3 linked regions of the Archangium violaceum genome follow. The protein of the gene in region 3 interacts with the protein of the main gene of each other region in a pairwise test. Links are inferred from orthologs where the notes say so. Each region holds a gene or a part of one and is shown on either strand. Other genes may lie near its edges.

What was found. The genes of interacting proteins can lie anywhere in the genome.
Region 1: the proteins of rlmB (region 3) and JRI60_RS22195 interact in binary tests that used the Escherichia coli proteins (3 or more experiments, as listed by UniProt). The link is inferred for Archangium violaceum from one-to-one orthologs.
Region 2: the proteins of rlmB (region 3) and tsaE interact in binary tests that used the Escherichia coli proteins (3 or more experiments, as listed by UniProt). The link is inferred for Archangium violaceum from one-to-one orthologs.

What each region holds. Positions count from the first base shown.
Region 1 is NZ_CP069396.1:5,422,088-5,424,998, forward strand. It holds JRI60_RS22195 (NAD(P)H-hydrate dehydratase), read left to right. Parts: upstream 1-645; coding sequence 646-2,178; downstream 2,179-2,911. Other genes in the region: JRI60_RS22185 (pyridoxine 5'-phosphate synthase), read left to right, coding at 1-259; acpS (holo-ACP synthase), read left to right, coding at 265-642; tsaE (tRNA (adenosine(37)-N6)-threonylcarbamoyltransferase complex ATPase subunit type 1 TsaE), read left to right, coding at 2,175-2,651; JRI60_RS22205 (hypothetical protein), read left to right, coding at 2,807-2,911. UniProt on the Escherichia coli protein: Bifunctional enzyme that catalyzes the epimerization of the S- and R-forms of NAD(P)HX and the dehydration of the S-form of NAD(P)HX at the expense of ADP, which is converted to AMP.
Region 2 is NZ_CP069396.1:5,423,001-5,425,999, forward strand. It holds tsaE (tRNA (adenosine(37)-N6)-threonylcarbamoyltransferase complex ATPase subunit type 1 TsaE), read left to right. Parts: upstream 1-1,261; coding sequence 1,262-1,738; downstream 1,739-2,999. Other genes in the region: JRI60_RS22195 (NAD(P)H-hydrate dehydratase), read left to right, coding at 1-1,265; JRI60_RS22205 (hypothetical protein), read left to right, coding at 1,894-2,334; JRI60_RS22210 (sensor histidine kinase), read left to right, coding at 2,400-2,999. UniProt on the Escherichia coli protein: Required for the formation of a threonylcarbamoyl group on adenosine at position 37 (t(6)A37) in tRNAs that read codons beginning with adenine.
Region 3 is NZ_CP069396.1:8,058,510-8,065,893, reverse strand. Bases 4,514-7,384 are described here. They hold rlmB (23S rRNA (guanosine(2251)-2'-O)-methyltransferase RlmB), read left to right. Parts: upstream 4,514-5,461; coding sequence 5,462-6,307; downstream 6,308-7,384. Other genes in these bases: tuf (elongation factor Tu), read left to right, coding at 6,876-7,384; JRI60_RS32095 (hypothetical protein), read left to right, coding at 5,009-5,458; JRI60_RS32100 (ATP-grasp domain-containing protein), read left to right, coding at 4,514-4,939. Outside these bases: JRI60_RS32120 (hypothetical protein), read right to left, coding at 1-734; JRI60_RS32115 (HAD family hydrolase), read right to left, coding at 818-1,522; JRI60_RS32110 (HEAT repeat domain-containing protein), read right to left, coding at 1,632-2,279; adventurous gliding motility lipoprotein CglB, read left to right, coding at 2,657-3,910; more of JRI60_RS32100, read left to right, coding at 3,971-4,513. UniProt on the Escherichia coli protein: Specifically methylates the ribose of guanosine 2251 in 23S rRNA.

The DNA of each region.
Region 1 (2,911 bases), 2.6 Mb from region 3 along the record:
GCGCTACTGCGAGGCGCGCAACGAGCGCGAGCGGACGCGGGAGCTGAGCCGCATCGTGGACGCGGCGAAGGCGGCGGCGCGGCTGGGCATGACGGTGGCGGCGGGCCACGGGCTCAACTACGACAACGTGCTGCCCATCGCGCGCATCCAGGAGATCGACGAGCTGAACATCGGTCACTCCATCGTCGCGCGGGCGGTGCTGGTGGGCTTCGAGCGGGCGGTGCGGGAGATGGTCGAGCTGATGCGCAACCCGGGATAGGTGCCATGGCGATCCTCGGCCTGGGGATGGACATCTGCTCGGTGGCGCGCATCCAGCGCATCCTCGACGGGCCGCGCGCCGAGCGCTTCCTGGAGCGGGTGTACACGGAGGCCGAGCGGGCGCTGTGTGGCGCGCGAGCGGACGCGGCCAGTGCCTACGCGGCCCGCTTCGCCGCCAAGGAGGCCCTGGTGAAGGCGCTGGGCGCGCCTCCGGGCCTCACCTGGCAGGACATGGAGGTGGTGCGCCAGGGCGGTCCGCCGGGCTTCCGCCTCTCCGGGGTGGCTCTCCAGGAGATGGAGAAGCGAGGCGCGGAGGCCCTGCTCGCGCTCACCCATGACGCGGGGGTCGCCGCCGCGACGGTCATCCTTCAGAAAAGGAGCTGAGCCATGCGCCGTGCCCTCACCGCCGCGAGGATGCGCGCGGCCGACCAGGCCGCCGAGTCCCGTTTCGGCATGCCGTCCCCTTTGCTGATGGAGAACGCCGGCCGGTTCCTCGCGGACGCGGCGCGCGAGCTGGGCGCCCCGGAGGGGCGGTACGTGGTGGTGTGCGGGCCGGGCAACAACGGCGGGGACGGGCTGGTGGCGGCGCGCTTCCTCCACGCCGCCGGGCTCCCCGTGACGCTGGTGCTGGTGGGCGACAGGGCGAAGCTGACGCCCGAGTCGAAGCGCAACCTGCACGCGCTCGGGCCCTCGGGGATTCAGCCCCAGCCGCTCGGGGCGGTGGCGGAGCCTCGGGGCGGGGACGTGGTGGTGGACGCGCTCTTCGGCACGGGGCTCACGCGGGCTCCGGCCGGGGAGTTCGCCGAGGCCATCCAGCACATGCTCCGCTGGCGCGCGGCGGGCGCGAAGGTGGTGGCCGCAGACATCCCCTCGGGGCTGCACACGGACACCGGCGAGCCCTTCTCTCCCTGCGTGGAGGCGGACGTCACCGTCACCTTCGGCTTCCTCAAGCAGGGGCAGGTGCTGGAGCCCGGCGCCACCCTGTGCGGCGAGCTGCGGTGCGTGGACATCGGCATTCCTCCCGAGGCCGCCGAGCCCCACCCGGGCGTGGAGCTGTTCCTCGTCGAGGAGTCGGATGCGCGAGGGGCCATCGCTCCGCGCCGCTCGGACACGCACAAGGGCACCTACGGGCACGTGCTGGTGGTGGCCGGCAGCCACGGCAAGTCCGGCGCGGCGGCCATGTCCGCCCTGGGAGCGCTGCGCGCGGGCGCGGGGCTCGTCACCGTGGCCACCCGCTCCGAGGTGGTGGAGTCGGTGCTGGGCCATGCGCCCGAGGTGATGGGGTGGCCGTTGGAGAACCGGGGGCCGCTCGGCATGGCGGACCTGGAGCCCCTGCTGGAGGCGGCGGAGAAGAAGGACGTGCTCGTCGTGGGGCCCGGCATCCCCCGGGGCCCGGAGACGACGAAGCTCCTGGGCGAGCTGCTCTCGCGCGTGGATGCGCCCGCGGTGCTGGACGCGGACGCGCTCAACGCCGTGGCCACGGACCTGGACGTGCTGCGCCGGGCGAAGGGGCCGCTGGTGCTCACCCCGCACCCGGGCGAGATGTCCCGGCTCACGGGCGTGCCCACGAAGGATCTCCAGAAGGCCCGCGTGGAGGTGGCGCGGGACTTCGCGCGCACGCACGGGGTGACGCTGGTGCTCAAGGGCGCTCGGACGCTCATCGCTCACGCGGATGGCTCCGTGTACGTCAACCCCACCGGCAACCCGGGCATGGCCACCGGAGGCATGGGGGACGTGCTGAGCGGCGTGCTGGGCGCGCTGCTGGGACAGGGCCTGAAGCTCCCCGAGGCCGCCTGGACTGCGGTCTACGCGCACGGGCTGTCGGCGGACCTGATGGTGGCCCGGCGCGGCAGGCTGGGGTTGATCGCCACGGACGTGGCCAAGGGGATGTGCAACGTGTGGACGAGGTGGAACCGATGAGCGCGCCCTCGCTGGGCCGCACGGTGCTGTCGGGCTCGCCCGAGGAGACGCACCGGCTGGGAGTCCGGCTCGGGGAGCTGCTCCAGCCGGGGGACTTCGTGGGCCTGGTGGGCGACCTGGGCGCGGGCAAGACGCACCTGGTGCGCGGCGTGGCCGAGGGCGCGGGCGTGTCGCGCTCGGAGGTGGCCAGCCCCACCTTCGCCATCGTCTACCCCTACCGGGGCCGGGTGCCGCTCTACCACGCGGACCTCTACCGGCTGGCCGACTACGACGAGCTGTACGCCACGGGCTTCCTGGACCTGGTGGGCGGGGACGGCGCGGTGCTGGTGGAGTGGCTGGACAGGGTTCCGGAGGCCGCGCCCCGCGAGTACCTGCGCATCACCCTCCGGGACACCGGCGAGGAGTCGCGCGAGCTGGTGGCCGAGGCCTGGGGCTCGCGGCCCGCGGCGCTGCTGAAGGCGTGGCTGGGGTAGGGGACTTCAGCTGGTCGTCGTCGCCCTGGCGGACTTCGGGCCTGGTTCCGGAGTCCGCCTGCGGGTCTGGCGGGGGCGCCAGAGAGCATTCCAGCGGACAGTGGGAGGCCGCCATCCTGGGCAGAGCCTCCCGGTCCCTGGGTATCTTCCGCCCCATGCCCCTCTCCCACGCAGCGAAGTGGCTCCTGGTGGTTGTCCCGCTGGCCGGCGCGGTGCTGGCCGGGTGTGGCGCCATCGAGCCTCCCCCTCAGCAGCATCCC
Region 2 (2,999 bases), 2.6 Mb from region 3 along the record:
CCGAGTCGAAGCGCAACCTGCACGCGCTCGGGCCCTCGGGGATTCAGCCCCAGCCGCTCGGGGCGGTGGCGGAGCCTCGGGGCGGGGACGTGGTGGTGGACGCGCTCTTCGGCACGGGGCTCACGCGGGCTCCGGCCGGGGAGTTCGCCGAGGCCATCCAGCACATGCTCCGCTGGCGCGCGGCGGGCGCGAAGGTGGTGGCCGCAGACATCCCCTCGGGGCTGCACACGGACACCGGCGAGCCCTTCTCTCCCTGCGTGGAGGCGGACGTCACCGTCACCTTCGGCTTCCTCAAGCAGGGGCAGGTGCTGGAGCCCGGCGCCACCCTGTGCGGCGAGCTGCGGTGCGTGGACATCGGCATTCCTCCCGAGGCCGCCGAGCCCCACCCGGGCGTGGAGCTGTTCCTCGTCGAGGAGTCGGATGCGCGAGGGGCCATCGCTCCGCGCCGCTCGGACACGCACAAGGGCACCTACGGGCACGTGCTGGTGGTGGCCGGCAGCCACGGCAAGTCCGGCGCGGCGGCCATGTCCGCCCTGGGAGCGCTGCGCGCGGGCGCGGGGCTCGTCACCGTGGCCACCCGCTCCGAGGTGGTGGAGTCGGTGCTGGGCCATGCGCCCGAGGTGATGGGGTGGCCGTTGGAGAACCGGGGGCCGCTCGGCATGGCGGACCTGGAGCCCCTGCTGGAGGCGGCGGAGAAGAAGGACGTGCTCGTCGTGGGGCCCGGCATCCCCCGGGGCCCGGAGACGACGAAGCTCCTGGGCGAGCTGCTCTCGCGCGTGGATGCGCCCGCGGTGCTGGACGCGGACGCGCTCAACGCCGTGGCCACGGACCTGGACGTGCTGCGCCGGGCGAAGGGGCCGCTGGTGCTCACCCCGCACCCGGGCGAGATGTCCCGGCTCACGGGCGTGCCCACGAAGGATCTCCAGAAGGCCCGCGTGGAGGTGGCGCGGGACTTCGCGCGCACGCACGGGGTGACGCTGGTGCTCAAGGGCGCTCGGACGCTCATCGCTCACGCGGATGGCTCCGTGTACGTCAACCCCACCGGCAACCCGGGCATGGCCACCGGAGGCATGGGGGACGTGCTGAGCGGCGTGCTGGGCGCGCTGCTGGGACAGGGCCTGAAGCTCCCCGAGGCCGCCTGGACTGCGGTCTACGCGCACGGGCTGTCGGCGGACCTGATGGTGGCCCGGCGCGGCAGGCTGGGGTTGATCGCCACGGACGTGGCCAAGGGGATGTGCAACGTGTGGACGAGGTGGAACCGATGAGCGCGCCCTCGCTGGGCCGCACGGTGCTGTCGGGCTCGCCCGAGGAGACGCACCGGCTGGGAGTCCGGCTCGGGGAGCTGCTCCAGCCGGGGGACTTCGTGGGCCTGGTGGGCGACCTGGGCGCGGGCAAGACGCACCTGGTGCGCGGCGTGGCCGAGGGCGCGGGCGTGTCGCGCTCGGAGGTGGCCAGCCCCACCTTCGCCATCGTCTACCCCTACCGGGGCCGGGTGCCGCTCTACCACGCGGACCTCTACCGGCTGGCCGACTACGACGAGCTGTACGCCACGGGCTTCCTGGACCTGGTGGGCGGGGACGGCGCGGTGCTGGTGGAGTGGCTGGACAGGGTTCCGGAGGCCGCGCCCCGCGAGTACCTGCGCATCACCCTCCGGGACACCGGCGAGGAGTCGCGCGAGCTGGTGGCCGAGGCCTGGGGCTCGCGGCCCGCGGCGCTGCTGAAGGCGTGGCTGGGGTAGGGGACTTCAGCTGGTCGTCGTCGCCCTGGCGGACTTCGGGCCTGGTTCCGGAGTCCGCCTGCGGGTCTGGCGGGGGCGCCAGAGAGCATTCCAGCGGACAGTGGGAGGCCGCCATCCTGGGCAGAGCCTCCCGGTCCCTGGGTATCTTCCGCCCCATGCCCCTCTCCCACGCAGCGAAGTGGCTCCTGGTGGTTGTCCCGCTGGCCGGCGCGGTGCTGGCCGGGTGTGGCGCCATCGAGCCTCCCCCTCAGCAGCATCCCCATGCCACCGTCACCTTCGAGGTGACCGTCCCTGCCGACACTCCGGCCGACGCGGTCGTCCTCGTGGTGGGCTCGGACCCCTCACTCGGGACGGACACGGCTCAGGGCTTCCAACTCCGCCGTCAGCGTGAGCGGCTCTATTCGGGCTCGGTGCGCCTCGCGGTGGGCTCGGAGGTGTCCTTCGAGCTCTGGGTGGGTGACGCGTGGCGCCCCGAGCTCGCCATGGACGGCTCGCCCATGTCCCGCCACACCTTCCGGGTGGAGGGGGACATGACGGTGCCCGCCACCGTGGCTCGCTGGGGCGCTCCGAGCAGCGGTCCCCCGCCGAGGGAATGAGGGCGAGGACCCCTGGTCCGAGCCCACATCTCCCCATACGTCAGCTTCGATGTTGGAGATTTCAAATGAGCAACGGCCCCGATTCCAGACGCCCCCGGCCCTGGCGTGTGCTCATCGTCGATGACGATGCCGCCAGTCGGAGGACGGCATCGGCGCTGCTGTCACCCGCCGGTTACGAGGTGGTCTTCGCCATCAACGGCGAAGAGGCGCTGGCCGTCGTGGGCGAGGCTCACCCCGACCTGGTGCTGCTGGACGTGATGATGCCGGGTCTGGACGGCATCGAGGTCTGCCGCCGCCTGCGCGAGCGCTCGGGGAAGGACTACGTCCCCATCATCCTCCTCACGGCGTTGGATGGGAGGCGAGAGGTCGTCCTCGGGCTCGAGGCCGGCGCCGATGACTTCCTCACCAAGCCGGTGCATGGGGCGGAGCTGCGTGCCCGCGTGGCCAACCTCCTCAAGGTGCGCGCCTACCACCAGCTCCTCACCACGCAGCGCGACAGCGCCCTGGCCACCGTGGACGAGCTGCGCCAGCAGATCCTCCAGGCCGATCGCCTGGCGACGCTCGGCACCTTCGCCGCCGGCGTCAGTCACGAGCTCAACAACATCGCCCAGGTCCTCAATAGCGCCGTGGACGAGCTGCCTCCCCAGCCGCCCGCTCCCGAGGAC
Region 3 (7,384 bases):
TCACTGACCTCGGGCGAGTCGAGGAAGGGCAGCCCGCGGCCGGCGCGCTTGCGAGGCTTGGCGGCGAGGCCCGAGTTCTCGAAGGCATCCGGGACGGGGGCGAGGGCGGCCTCGGCGAGACAGCGGGCCTGACGGAGGGCGAGATCCAACCGCTTGCCGAGGGCGATGAGCTCGGCGCGGAGGGGAGCGGCCTGCTCGTGGGGGAGCTGGACGGGGACGAAGCTGGACTGCCACTGGGAGAAGGCGGCGGCGACCTGGTCGAGGACGGGGCGGACGAAGGAGAAGTCGTCGCGGGCGAGGATGCGGGAGACGTAGGAGGACTTGAGGCGGCGCTCGTAGCCGGAGACGAACTCCTGGATGGCGTCGCGGGAGGCTCGGCGGAGCTGGGGGAACTTGAGGTGGGGGAAGAGGGCCTCGATGACGGGGGCGCGGCTGCTGGCGCAGAAGGTGATGCCGGCGTGGAGCTTCTCGAGGGAGTCGACCCAGAGGTTCTGGAGGGTGTAGGCGAACTCCTCGCGGACCTCCTCGAGCTCGGGCAGATCGCGGACCTTCTCGAGGATGGAGGCAGCGGGGGCGCGCTCGGTGCGGAGGATCTGGATGGCGGTGGCCAACCACTCCTTCTCGCGCTCCAGGCCCGAGCGGCCCGCGAGCAGCTCGTCGGCGGCGGCGAGGCGCGAGTCGAAGGCCTCGGCGAAACGGACGAGATCGTAGGCTTCCAGGGTGGACAGCGACATGGGGAGGGCCTCCTCGGGTCCCGGGCGGGACGGCGGGAGATACCACACCCGGGGCGGAGGGGAGCCCGAAGAGCGAACCCGGCTCAACGCCCGTCGAGCAGGGCGGCGAGCGCTTCGCGGGCGGTGAAGTCAGGGAAGGCGTACTCAGCGCCGGAGGCGATCAACGCCTCGGGGGTGAAGCTGCCGGTGCCGACACCGATGCAGGTGGCGCCAATCCCCTTGGCGGCGGCGACATCCTTGGGGGTGTCACCGATGACGACGACGCGACACTCCTCGAGGGGGGCACCGAGCAGGGAGGCACCGCTGCGGGCGCCATGGCGGATGAGCTCGACGCGGTCCTCGTGGTCGCAGCCGAAACCACCGAAGGAGAAGCGGTCGTGGATGCGGACGCGCTCGAGCTTGATGCGAGCGCCCTCGCGCACGTTGCCGGTGCCGAGGCCGACGGCGAAGCCCTTGCGGGAGAGGGCGGTCTCGACGGCCTCGCGCATGCCGGGGTGGAGGCGGTAGTCGCGGTCATCGACGAGGGGGACCTCCTGGGCGAGGAACTGGAGGTAGGAGTCGATGACGGCGGAGATGGCGTCGGGGGAGGGGTGGACGCCGATGTTATCGAGCGCCTTGCGGACGATGGCGCGGTCGGTCATGCCGGACATGCTGAAGGAGTCACAGGCATCGATGCGGCCATGAAGCTTCTGGAAGGCGAGATTCATGGAGCGACGGCCGGCGCCGCCGGTGGTGACGAGGGTGCCATCGATATCGAAGAGGAGGACGGTGGGGCGCATGGCCCCCATGTAATGGAAGGCCGGTCCCGATGCGAGCCTCACTCTCCTCCCTCTCCCTCCGGGAGAGGGGTCGGGGGTGAGGGTAGCGAGCGCCGCGAGTTGCGCGCTGCGAGCCCACCTACGGCTCAATGTAGCTCAACCCGCGCTGGATGGCCTCGCGAACCTCCAGGCTCTCCTCGACAGGCAACCGTTCCTCCAAAACCTTGCGAGCCTCGGCGCCGCCCATGCGTCCGAGGGCCTGGGCGGCGGTGGCGCGCACCTGCTCACTCCGATCCTCCAGGAGGGGCATCAGGAGGGGAACGGCCTCGAGACCCGCGCGGCGGCCCAGGGCGACGGTAGCGGCGGCGCGAAGGGAGGGGGGAGCCTCGGAACTGCGCAAGAGCTGCTGAAGCCGCTGGGAGGCCTCGGGGTGGGAGACGACGGCCATGGCGGCGACGGCGCGGGTGCGTTGGGGCTCGGGGGCGTCGGGGTTGCCGGCGAGCCCGGAGAGCTCGGTGAGGGCCTCGGGGCCAAGGGGAGCCCAATCGGCCTCGCGCGGGAGGGACTCGGGGCTCTCCAGCAGGCGGAGGATCTCCTGGTGCAACGACGCGGGGGCCTTGGGCGTGCTGGGGGAGGAGGGGGGCATCCTGGCGGCGGAGGCCTGTCCGAAGGGGGCGGGGCTGATCAGGAGGAGGGAGGCGAGAGCGCTCGCCCGGACGAGGTGGGCGGACCACCCGCGGGAGGGCAGGGGGGCGCGATCGGAGGCGGGCGGAGGGGAGGAGGACATGGAGAAGCTCCCTCGGACGGACGTTCGACGGGCCCAGGTTATAGGCCGGAGACCAGGGCGGATGGGATGCACCCGGGGTGCTTTCGTTGAGAACCGCGAGTCGCTTTCATTGAGAGTGGATTGTTGAATCGTGGTGGTGTTGGGTTGAAGGGATTGGGAGCGCCGCCAAGGCCCGCGCCGCCAGGGGTGGATGTGATGGGGCTGGCGTCGTTGTGGAGAATGACGGAGGGTGCACGCACCCTTGCCCTTTAGGTAGGCCTGGGGTGGAGGCTGGCCGAGAGTGCGTACGAGAGGGTATCCTCGGCGCGTTTTCGGGGCCGGTTCCCTGTGAGCGCGGGCATGTCCCGCGCCTGATGATCGAGGAGCGACTTCAATCTATGCGCGCCAAGCTGAATCTTCTGAGCGCCCTGGTGTTGGGCACCCTGGGTGGAGTGCTTGCCACGGGATGCCAGACCTATGACTTCGAACCGGTGGAGCCGCTGGCCATCACCCAGACGACGGAGACGCGGCGGATAGAGGCGCGTGAGCGCAAGCCGAACCTGATGCTGCTGGTGGACACGTCCGGCTCGATGACGGCGCCGGCGGACCCGAGCCTCGCGGCCTGCAAGAGGAACAACGTGGTCTGCGGCGACGACACGTTCCAGTGCCCCATCTCGAGCGGCTGCGACACGCGCTGGAGCGCGCTGCAGAAGGCGATGGGAGACTTCCTGGGCACTAGCGGGACGATTGCCCGCATCGGCCTCACCACCTACCCGTCGGATGACTACTGCGGCTCCACGGGCTCGGTGGCGATTCCGCTGCCCACCGCGGACAAGGAAGACGATGTCACGCTCGATGCCAATGCCAAGAGTGTGTTGGCGGAGATCCAGAGCATCAAGACCTATAGGACGGCGTCGAACGACCGGGTGCCGGTGGGTGGTACGCCCACGGGCCTGAGCCTCGAGTACGTGGGCAAGCTTCCGGAGCTGCAGACGGAGGAACGGTCCGACTTCGTGGTGGTGCTGACGGACGGACTGCCCAACTGCAACGCTCAGTTCCCGAAGCCGTACCCGAACTCCGCGTGCTTCTGCACGCTGGAAGGTGGCTGCGAGTACGCTCCGGAGGACGGCTGCCTCGACAAGGACGCCTCGGTGGTGGCGGTGGAGAAGCTGCGCGCCAAGAACATCCAGACCATCGTCATCGGCTTCGGCGCGGACTTCAACTCCGGCAATGAGTCGGGGCGCCAGGGCGCGGCGACCCTCAACGCCATGGCCAGGGCAGGTGGCTTCGCGCGCACGTGCAAGGTGGACCTGGACTGTGGCACGGGCGACACGTGCGACAAGGCCGCGGGGGTGTGCACCCGCGGCTTCTATCAGGCGGCCAACAGGACCGAGCTGGTGAATGCGCTGAAGGAGATCACCAAGAAGATCGGATCGGATCCATGCCTGCTGACCTTCGATCCCGAGGAGCTTCCGAGCACCGATGATCTGGTGGTGGTGTACCTGAACGGCGAGCGTGTGGATCAGGGTCCGGACACCTGGACCATGTCGGGCGATACCATCCGCTTCACGGGCTCCGTGTGCGCGCGCCTCGGGGAGTCCACGCCGGCCAACCCGGCGAACATCGAAGTGCGAGCCGTCCGGAAGCGGTAGCCCCCAGGGGCGGCTTTACGCGGTGAGGGGTCGGGGCTATGTCTCCGGCTCCCGCCGCCCATGAAGATCACCATCCTCTCGCGCTCCGCTTCCATTTCGTCCACCAGACGTCTTGTCGAGGCTGGACGCGCGAGAGGGCACCAGGTGCGAGTGCTCAACCCGGTCCGGGTGGAGATGCACCTGGATGGGAAGAGCGCCAACCTCTACTACCGGCGCCGCAAGCTGTCGCCGTGCGACGTGGTCATCCCGCGCATCGCGCAGTCGATCAGCAACTATGGCCTGGCGGTGGTGAACCAGTTCGCCATGTGCGGGATTCCGCTGGTGAACACGGCGCGGGCGATCGCCGAGTCGCGCAACAAGATGCGCTCGCTGCAGCTGTTGTCGGCGCATGGCATCCACATCCCGGCGACGGTGATGGCGCGCGATGCGGGGGACCTGAAGGCCATGGTGGGGCTGGTGGGGGGCGTGCCGGTGCTGGTGAAGCTGCTGCAGGGCCAGGAGAAGCACGGGGTGATGGTGTGCGAGAGCCTCCAGTCGTTGGAGGCGGCGCTCGAGGCCATTCTCGGACTGGGGCACAACCTGGTCGTCCAGCAGTACGTGGAGAACACAGGGAAGGACGTGCGGGTGCTGGTGGTGGGAGGGAGGGCGGTGGCGGCGGTGCGGCGCCGGCCGAGGATTGGCCGACTGTCCTACACGCTGAACCGGGGAGCGCGGCTGGAGGGCCTCCAGCTCACGGAGGCCCACCGGCTGGCGGCGGAGAAGACGGCTAGGCTGGTGGGGCTGGAGGTGGCGGCGGTGGACCTGCTCGACGTGGAGGAGGGGCACCCCAAGGTATTCGAGGTCAACAGCTCGCCGGCCCTTCCGGAGATGGAGAAGGCCACGGGGTTGGACCTGGCCAGCATCATCATCCAGCGCGCCGAGGAACTGGGCGCCGGGGGCCCGAGGGTGGGGCTGCCGGAGGCGGAACCGGAGCCGACGGTGCCGCCCCGGCGGAAGCGTGCCTCCAAGGCCTCGTCGGGCGGTGCGTGAGCAGAAAGAGCCCCCGGGCATCGGGGTGTCGGTTATAGGGTGGACCCGACCGACGAAGGAGGAAGAACCATGCTGCACGTCCGACGCATCACCTCGCTGGCCGCCGCGGTGGTGGCCCTTGCTTGCGCCCAGGCTCATGCCGAGGGGCAGGTGGATCCGACGACCCTCTATGAGGTGAGCACGGAAGGCACGTCCACCCAGGTGAAGGCCGGAGAGCAGGGCGTGTTCGTGCTGTCCATCAAGAGCAAGCAGGGGGCCCATGTGTCCGACGAGGCGCCGCTGAAGCTGGAGCTCAAGGGCACGCAGCTCACGCCCGCCAAGGAGAAGCTGGCGCTGACGGACTCGGTGGCGAAGAAGGCCGCGGGGCAGCAGTTCGTGGATCCGCGGTTCGAGGTGCCGTTCAAGGCATCGGCGGCGGGCAAGGGCACGGTGGACGCGAAGCTCACCTTCTTCATCTGCACGGAGTCGCTCTGCGCCCGGCAGCAGAAGACGTTCTCCATTCCTGTCGAGGTCCTCTAGTCCGTGGCACGCCAGCGTTCGTCCAGGGGCAGTGAGCGTGGGGAGCGGGGAGGAGACCGTGAGCGCGGGGGAGACCGTGAGCGCGGCGAGCAGCGCTACGTGTACGGGGTGAACCCGGTGCTCGAGTCACTGCGGGCGCACGCGGAGCGGGTGGAGCGCCTGCTCATCACCGAGGGGCAGCTCTCGGCGAAGGCGGCGGCGGAGATCTTCAGCCGCGCGAGGGACGCGGGCATCCGGGTGGATCGGGTGCCCCGGGAGCGCCTGGCGGTGCTGGCGGACGGTGGAGTGCACCAGGGCGTGGTGGCCGAGCTGCGTGGCTTCGAGTACGCGGATGTGCAGGACCTGCTGGACGCGGCCGAGGCGAGCGGGCGGCCTGCCCTGTTGGTGGTCCTGGACGGCATCCAGGATCCGCACAACTTCGGGGCCATCGTGCGCTCGGCGCACGCGCTGGGGGCGCACGGAGTGGTCATCGCGAAGGACCGGGCGGTGCCGGTGACGGGCGTGGTGGCCAAGGCCTCGGCGGGAGCGGTGGAGCACTGCCCCATCGCGCGGGTGGTCAACCTGTCCCGGACGCTGGAGGAGCTGAAGGAGGCCGGGGTGTGGATCGCCGCGGCGGACCCCCACTCGAACGAGCCCATGTGGAACGCCCGGCTGGACGGCCCGTTGGCGGTGGTGGTGGGGGCCGAGGGAGCAGGCGTGCGCCAGGGGGTGCTCGAGCACTGCGACTTCCGGCTCAGGATTCCGATGCTCGGTCAGGTGGGTTCCCTGAATGCGTCCGTTTCGGCGGCGATTCTGCTATACGAGGCCGCCCGGCAGCGGGGGACGTCGCGTCCCGGTGCTGGAAGATGAACCGTCCGGATCAAACTCCTTGACTTGGACGGCGGGGACTTCTAAAAGGGCGCGCCTCGACGGGACGGGCGGTAGGCGGTCCCGGCGGTGGGAAGGGCGGGTCGGGGGACGCAGCCGGAGTGATGGACGCCGGTGTAGCTCAGTCGGTAGAGCAACTGATTTGTAATCAGTAGGTCGCGGGTTCAAGTCCCGCCGCCGGCCAAGCACGGGGCCGCGGATGAGGGCCCGGGGCAAAAAAGCAGTAGGAAGAAAGAGCGGTCTTGATGTAGTTGATGTGAGCGTCACGGAGGGGTACCCAAGTGGCCAAAGGGAGCAGACTGTAAATCTGCCGGCTCTACGCCTTCGTTGGTTCGAATCCAACCCCCTCCATCGGCATCGCGGGAATAGCTCAGTTGGTAGAGCGTCAGCCTTCCAAGCTGAATGTCGTGGGTTCGAGTCCCATTTCCCGCTCCAGTTGTTGTAGTCGCAGATACAAGCCCCGATAGCTCAGTTGGCAGAGCGCATCCTTGGTAAGGATGAGGTCACCAGTTCAATCCTGGTTCGGGGCTCCATTTTTTCGAGGAGCGTTATGTCCAAGGAAAAGTTCGAAAGAACTAAGCCGCACGTCAACATCGGCACCATCGGCCACGTTGACCACGGCAAGACCTCTCTGACGGCGGCCATCACCAAGGTGCTGGCGAAGACGGGCGGCGCGACGTTCCTCGCGTACGACCAGATCGACAAGGCCCCCGAGGAGCGCGAGCGCGGCATCACCATCTCCACGGCGCACGTGGAGTACCAGACGAAGAACCGTCACTACGCGCACGTCGACTGTCCGGGCCACGCCGACTACGTGAAGAACATGATCACGGGCGCGGCGCAGATGGACGGCGCCATCCTCGTGGTCTCGGCCGCCGACGGCCCGATGCCCCAGACGCGCGAGCACATCCTGCTCGCCCGCCAGGTGGGCGTGCCCTACATCGTGGTCTTCCTGAACAAGGTCGACATGCTGGACGACCCCGAGCTGCGTGAGCTCGTGGAGATGGAAGTCCGCGACCTGCTCAAGAAGTACGACTTCCCCGGCGACACCATCCCCAT